Regions from separate parts of the Streptomyces sp. CA-210063 genome, predicted to be linked through region 1. Evidence: riboswitches for the same ligand, from Rfam matches in the RefSeq annotation. Region 1 holds a riboswitch; the other holds the start of a gene.
What was found. A riboswitch is a leader RNA that binds a small molecule or an ion and turns the genes downstream of it on or off. The one in region 1 is predicted to bind S-adenosylmethionine.
Positions count from the first base shown of each region.

Region 1 (3,401 bases):
GCCGATCCGCAGGTCGGGGCGGAGTGCGCGCAGCATCCGGGGGACCAGGGCCAGGTGGTAGTCCTGGACGAGCACGGCCGCGCCCTGCGCCGCCTCCTCCGCGAGCGCCTCGGCGAAGGCGTGGTTGTACGTCTCGTACGACGCCCACCGGCGCCGGAACTCCGCGTCGAAGGCGGGCTCCAGTGGGGTCTGGTAGAGCATGTGGTGCACGAACCACAGCGTGGAGTTGGCCACGCCGTTGTACGCGTCGTGGTGCACGTCGGCGGGGATGTCGAGCATGCGGACGCCGGGCTCGCCGACCCCGCGTCGTACGGCCTCGCGGTCGCCGTCGCCCAGTGCGGAACACACCCAGACCGCGCCTGCCTCCGAGTCGATCGCGGAGAGGCCGGACACCAGTCCGCCCCCGCCGCGCTTGGACGTGAGTTCGCCGGTCTTCTCGTCCAGCGCGTACGAGACGGGGCCTCGGTTGGAGGCGACGAGGATGCGCGCGCCGTGCGTTGATGCCATACGGCTCACCCTAGCCAGCGGCCGAACCGGTCAAACGTACGGTTCGGCCGTATACAGGAGCGCCTACAGGGGTGGGGGGTGCGTGTGGGACGGCGGGTGCGAGTCCGTCGTGGCTGATCGCGCAGTTCCCCGCGCCCCTGAAAAGCAGGGGCTGCGCCCCTGGCTTTTCGGCCCGCAGCCCCGTCGTCTTTCAGGCCCGCAGGGGCCTGATCTTTTAGGGGCGCGGGGAACTGCGCGAGCAACCCCCACTCACCCGCAGCCGCCAGACAACCCCACGACCCTCCTCGATCACGCGGCCCTTCGTCGCACGTACTCCGCGATCTCCACCATCGGCGGCCGCTCCTCCAGATCCACCGAATACGTACGGGGCTCGAAGCCCTCCGCCCCCCGCTCGAACTGCGTCAGGACGGGACGGATCAGGTGGCCCCGGGCCAGCCGGAGTTGCGCGGTGCGGTAAATGGCCGCGGACATACGGCCCAGGGCCGCACCGTCCTGGTGGCGGTGTTTGCGGACGCCGACGTCGACCTGGGCGAGGGCGTCGAGGCCGACCAGGTGGAGCGCGTCGACCAGCATGCCCAGTTCGATGCCGTAGCCCACCGGGAAGGGCAGCTGTTCCAGCAGGGAGCGGCGGGCCGCGTACTCGCCGCCGAGGGGCTGGACGAAGCCGGCCAGCTGGGGCCAGTGCATGTTGAGCAGGGGGCGGGCCATGAGTTCCGTCACCCGGCCGCCCTGGCCGGCCGCCGAGCCGAGGGGGCGGTCGTACATCGCCTTGACGAGGTCGACGCCGGGGTCGGTCAGCAGGGGGCCGACGATCCCGGAGACGAAGTCGGACGAGAACTCCTTGAGGTCCGCGTCTATGAAGCAGACGATGTCGCCCGTCGTCACCAACAAGGACCGCCACAGCACCTCGCCCTTGCCGGGCAGGGCCGGGAGGCGGGGCAGGATCTCGTCACGGTGGACCACCCTCGCCCCGGCCGCCGCGGCGACCTCGGACGTACGGTCGGTCGAACCGGAGTCGACGACCACGATCTCGTCGACGAGCGGAACCTGCCGCATGAGGTCATGACGGATGATCGCGACGATGTCGCCGACCGTCTCCTCCTCGTTCAGCGCGGGCAGGACGACGCTGACCGTCCGGCCCGTGGCTCGTTTGGCAGCCATGATCTTGTGGAGCGGGCGGTCGGACATGGACCAGGAGCGGGTGCTCAGCCAGCGCTCGACTTCCTTCAGCACAGTGCGCGGCTCCTCTGCGTTCATCTCGCGGTTCGGACAGCTTCCTCAACTGTCCTGGCCTTCGGTTACAGTCTTGGACAACGCTGGTGACCATCACATGTCATGGCTCGTCCGCGTATACAACCAAATACCGCTCATCCAGAGGGGCAGAGGGATACGGCCCGTTGAAGCCCCGGCAACCCTCCAGCCGGTCTCGTGACGATCACTGCCGATCGCACCGCGAGGCTCCCGGCTCGGGAAGGTGCCAAATCCGTCTCACGGCGAAGTGCGTCGTGAGGAAGATGAGGAGAAAGGGCCTCGCCTCACATGGCTGCGCAGACTGTTGCAAGCACCACCGACACCACCACCGGTTCGGCTACCTCCACCGTAGACCTCGGCCCCGCCGCCGCGCTCAGCTGTCGCGAGTGCGGTCACCGCGTCCCCCTCGGACCGGTCTTCGCCTGCGAGGAGTGTTTCGGGCCGCTGGAGATCGCGTACGACTACTCCGCATACGAAACGGAGGAGCTGCGCAAGCGCATCGAGTCCGGCCCCGCGAACATCTGGCGGTACGCGCCCCTCCTGCCCGTCCCCGCCGACGTGGCCACCAAGCCGAACATCAACCCCGGCTGGACCCAGCTCGTCAAGGCCGACAACCTGGCGCGTGAGCTGGGCGTGACCGGCGGTCTGTACATCAAGGACGACTCCGGCAACCCGACGCACTCCTTCAAGGACCGCGTCGTCGCCCAGGCCCTGGAGGCCGCCCGCGCCTTCGGCTTCACCACCCTCTCCTGCTCCTCCACCGGCAACCTCGCCGGTGCCGTCGGCGCCGCCGCCGCGCGCGCCGGCCTCCGGTCCTGCGTGTTCATCCCGCACGACCTGGAGCAGGGCAAGGTCGTCATGGCCGCCATCTACGGCGGCGAGCTCGTCGGTATCGAGGGCAACTACGACGACGTGAACCGCTTCTGCTCCGAGCTGATCGGCGACCCGGCCGGCGAGGGCTGGGGCTTCGTGAACGTCAACCTGCGGCCGTACTACGCGGAGGGCTCCAAGACCCTCGCGTACGAGATCTGCGAGCAGCTCGGCTGGCAGCTGCCCGACCAGCTGGTCGTCCCCATCGCCTCCGGCTCCCAGCTCACGAAGATCGACAAGGGTCTGCAGGAGCTGATCAAGCTCGGGCTCGTCGAGGACAAGCCGTACAAGATCTTCGGTGCGCAGGCGGAGGGGTGCTCGCCGGTGTCGGTGGCCTTCAAGGCGGGGCACGACGTCGTACGGCCGCAGAAGCCGAACACGATCGCGAAGTCGCTCGCGATCGGTAACCCGGCGGACGGGCCGTATGTGCTCGACATCGCTCGGCGTACGGGTGGGGCCGTGGAGGACGTGAACGATGAGCAGGTCGTCGAGGCGATCAAGCTCCTGGCGCGGACCGAGGGCATTTTCGCGGAGACGGCGGGTGGTGTGACCGTCGGCGTCACGAAGAAGCTCATCGAGGACGGGGTTCTCGACCCCTCGCTGACCACGGTTGTACTCAACACCGGCGATGGTCTGAAGACGTTGGACGCGGTGGCCGGGACCGGGCTGACCGCGACTATTCGGCCCAACCTTGAATCGTTCCGCGAGGCTGGTCTTGCGTAAGACCGGTTAGTCGCTTGGCTGCGGGCAGGTGGGGGCTTGTCGCGCAGTTC
Region 1 is NZ_CP102512.1:5,866,395-5,869,795, forward strand. Features, by position in the region: gene JIX56_RS25650 (alpha,alpha-trehalose-phosphate synthase (UDP-forming)) at 1-507, opposite strand, end outside; gene JIX56_RS25655 (glucosyl-3-phosphoglycerate synthase) at 796-1,740, opposite strand; SAM riboswitch class I at 1,872-2,028, shown strand; gene thrC (threonine synthase) at 2,047-3,351, shown strand.

Region 2 (3,401 bases), 2.0 Mb from region 1:
AGGACGCCGGCGCCACGTTCTGGGCGATGGACCAGATCATGCGCGGCGAGGCGACGGACGCGCAGATCGCCGGATTCGTGGTGGCGCTGCGGGCCAAGGGCGAGACCGTCGAGGAGATCACCGGTCTCGTCGAGGCGCTGTACGAACACGCCCATGTGATCGAGGTGTCGGGCGAGACCGTCGACATCGTCGGTACGGGCGGGGACGGCGCCAAGACGGTCAACATCTCCACGATGTCGTCGATCGTCGTCGCCGGTACGGGCGCGAAGGTCGTCAAGCACGGCAACCGGGCCGCGTCGTCGGCGTCCGGCGCGTCCGATGTGCTGGAGAAGCTCGGCGTCAATCTGGAGCTGACGCCGAAGCGGGTGGCCGAGGTCGCCGAGGAGGCCGGGATCACCTTCTGCTTCGCGGTGAAGTTCCACCCGGCGCTGCGTCATGTGGCCGCCGCACGCGGGCAGTTGGGCATCCGGACCGTCTTCAACGCGCTGGGGCCGCTGGCGAACCCGGCGAAGGTGCGCGCCCAGGCGGTCGGTGTCGCCGATCCGCGGATGGCGCCGATCATGGCGGGCGTCTTCGCCGAGCGCGGCAACTCGTCGTTGGTCTTCCGGGGTGATGACGGCCTTGACGAGTTGACGACGACCGCCACGTCACGGGTGTGGGTCGTACGGGACGGCAAGGTGACCGAGGAGGCCTTCGACCCGCGCGACGTCGGGCTGGACCTGGTGCCGGTGGAGGCGTTGCGGGGGGCCGATTCCTCGTACAACGCGGATGTCGCACGGCGGTTGCTGGACGGCGAGACGGGGCCGGTGCGGGATGCGGTGCTGCTGAACTCGGCGGCGGCGCTGGTGGCACTGGAGCCGACGTCCGCGTCCCTGGCGGAGCAGTTGCGGGGTGGCATGGAGCGGGCGGCCGAGTCGATCGACTCCGGGGCGGCGCGGAGAGTTCTTGAGCGGTGGGTCGTCGCCACCAACGTGTAGCGCTGGGGCCGGTGGTGCGCTGCGGGTTGTGTGTGGCTGGTCGCGCAGTTCCCCGCGCCCCTAAAGGGGCGCGGGGAACTGCGCGAACAACCCCCACCCACCCGCACGCGCCACCCAACCGAACCTCCCGAGCCATAAGGCGCCCGGCATCCCGCCATCCGGACAGAAGTTGCGGCGTGGCGATCACTTCACGTACGTTTTTCGGCAGGTCATGAGTGACAGCCCAAAGCCCCGGCTGGCTGTCCGGCAACCCTCCGTCCGTGGCGGGGTGCCCCGGGTGAAGACCGGGTCGTAGGCAGCGAGGTCTACGGCAAGCGCGGTTTCGAGGGAGCCTTCCGTGAGCAAGCGAATGCGATAGGGCCGCAGAGCCCCGCCTCCGCGTTTCCCCTTTCACTCTTTTCGGTGTTCCCTGTGCCGTCGACATGCCGTCCGGCACGGCGATTCCGCCTGCTTTCACGGGAGTTCCCCATGTCTGTCTCCACGCTTGCCGCCGACCGGTCCGTTTGTGCCCCGCTGCCCGTTCTGGGCCGGGATGTCACCGTCCCGCTCGTCACCGGCGGCGAAGTCACCTACGCCGCGCTCGACTACGCCGCCAGCGCCCCGGCGCTGCAGCGGGTGTGGGACGACGTGGCGGCGTACGCGCCGTACTACGGGAGCGTGCACCGGGGTGCCGGGTACCTGTCGCAGCTGTCCACCGACCTCTTCGAGAACGCCCGCAAGACCGTCGCGGAGTTCCTGGACTGCCGGGACGACGACCAGGTCGTGTTCACCCGGTCGACCACCGACTCGCTGAACCTGCTCGCCGCCGCGCTGCCCGCCGACTGCCAGGTCTTCGTCTTCGAGACCGAGCACCACGCCTCGTTGCTGCCGTGGCGGAACGCGCGGGTGACGTACCTGGACGCGCCGCGTACGCCGGAGGAGGCCGTGGCCGCTCTGGAGGCCGCCCTCGCCGGGCGCGACCCGCAGGGGCCGGCGCTGGTGTGCGTCACCGGTGCCTCCAATGTCACCGGGGAGATCTGGCCGGTGCGCGAGCTGGCCGCCGCCGCGCACGCGCACGGCGCGCGGATCGTGCTCGACGCGGCCCAGCTCGCGCCTCACCACCCCGTATCCGTACAGGAGTTGGACGTCGACTGGGTCGCCTTCTCGGGGCACAAGTTGTACGCGCCGTTCGGGTCCGGCGTGCTCGCCGGGCGCGCCGACTGGCTGCGCGAGGCCGACCCGTACCTCGCGGGCGGCGGCGCCAGCCGCAAGGTGAGCCGGCGTACGGACGGGGGCGTGGACGTCGAGTGGCACCAGACCGCCGCCCGGCACGAGGCCGGCTCGCCCAACGTCATCGGCGCCTACTCCATCGCCTCCGCCTGCAAGGCCCTCACCGAGGCCGGGTTCGAGACGCTGGTCGCCCGGGAGCAGCACCTGATCGACACCGTCCGCGCCGGTCTCGCCGAGGTGCCCGAGGTCCGGGTCCTCTCGCTCTTCGGGGACGACGCTCCGCGCGTCGGCGTCATCTCCTTCGTCGTCGAGGGCTGGAACAGCTCCCACTTCGCCGCCGCCCTCTCCGCCGAGTACGGCATCGGCGTCCGCGACGGTCTCTTCTGCGCCCACCCGCTGGTCCGCACCCTCCTCGGCGGCGACCCGCAGACCCAGGGCGAGTGCGGCGCCCCCGAGGCCGCGCCCGGCGAGCGGTCCCTCAACGCGATCCGGGTGAGCTTCGGGGCGGGCACGCCCGACGAGCACGTGGAGCGGTTCGTCGGCGCGGTGAAGGAGCTCGTGCGGGACGGCGCGAAGTGGAACTACCGTACGGAGGACGGGCGTTGCGTGCCGGCCGTCTGATCCGCTGACGCGCACTGTCGACCTCGGCCCTGATCCCGTCGTTCGCCCCGGCCGGCGGTGTCAGGTCCTGATCCCCGCCGTCACCCGCGCGCCCAGCACCATCATCCGCAGGGCCCGTTCCGTGGCGTCCGTGAGGAGTTCGCTCGCGCGGACCAGGGCCTCGGCGAGAGCCATCGGCGCGGGCAGGATCCCGGTGTACGCGTCCACGCCCGGCACCTCGTGCGCCCCCTCGCCCAGGGTGCCCGCGAGGGCGAGGACCGGGCGGCCGTTCCGCTTGGCGCGGCGGGCCACCTCGGCGGGGACCTTGCCGCGGGGGGTCTGGTGGTCGAGGGCGCCCTCGGCCGTGATGACCAGGTCGGCGCGGGCGAGCCGGGCGTCGAGGTCCAGATGGCTCAGCAGCACCTCGAAACGGGGGAGCAGCCGGGCCCCCACGGCGGCCAGCCCGGCACCGAGGCCGCCGGAGGCGCCGGTGCCGGGGCCGTGCCGGAGGTCGGTGCCGGGGGCGGGACGGGAGCCCGTACCCGGGCCGTCGTGGAGGCCGGTGCCGGTGGGGGTGACGTCGCGCAGGTCCCGTGTGAGGACGGACGCCCAGTT
Region 2 is NZ_CP102512.1:7,842,118-7,845,518, forward strand. Features, by position in the region: gene trpD (anthranilate phosphoribosyltransferase) at 1-977, shown strand, start outside; SAM riboswitch class IV at 1,185-1,300, shown strand; gene JIX56_RS34235 (aminotransferase class V-fold PLP-dependent enzyme) at 1,446-2,807, shown strand; gene JIX56_RS34240 (glycerate kinase family protein) at 2,868-3,401, opposite strand, start outside.
Region 2: linked by a shared signal. The riboswitch ahead of JIX56_RS34235 (aminotransferase class V-fold PLP-dependent enzyme) and the one ahead of thrC (threonine synthase) in region 1 are both predicted to bind S-adenosylmethionine.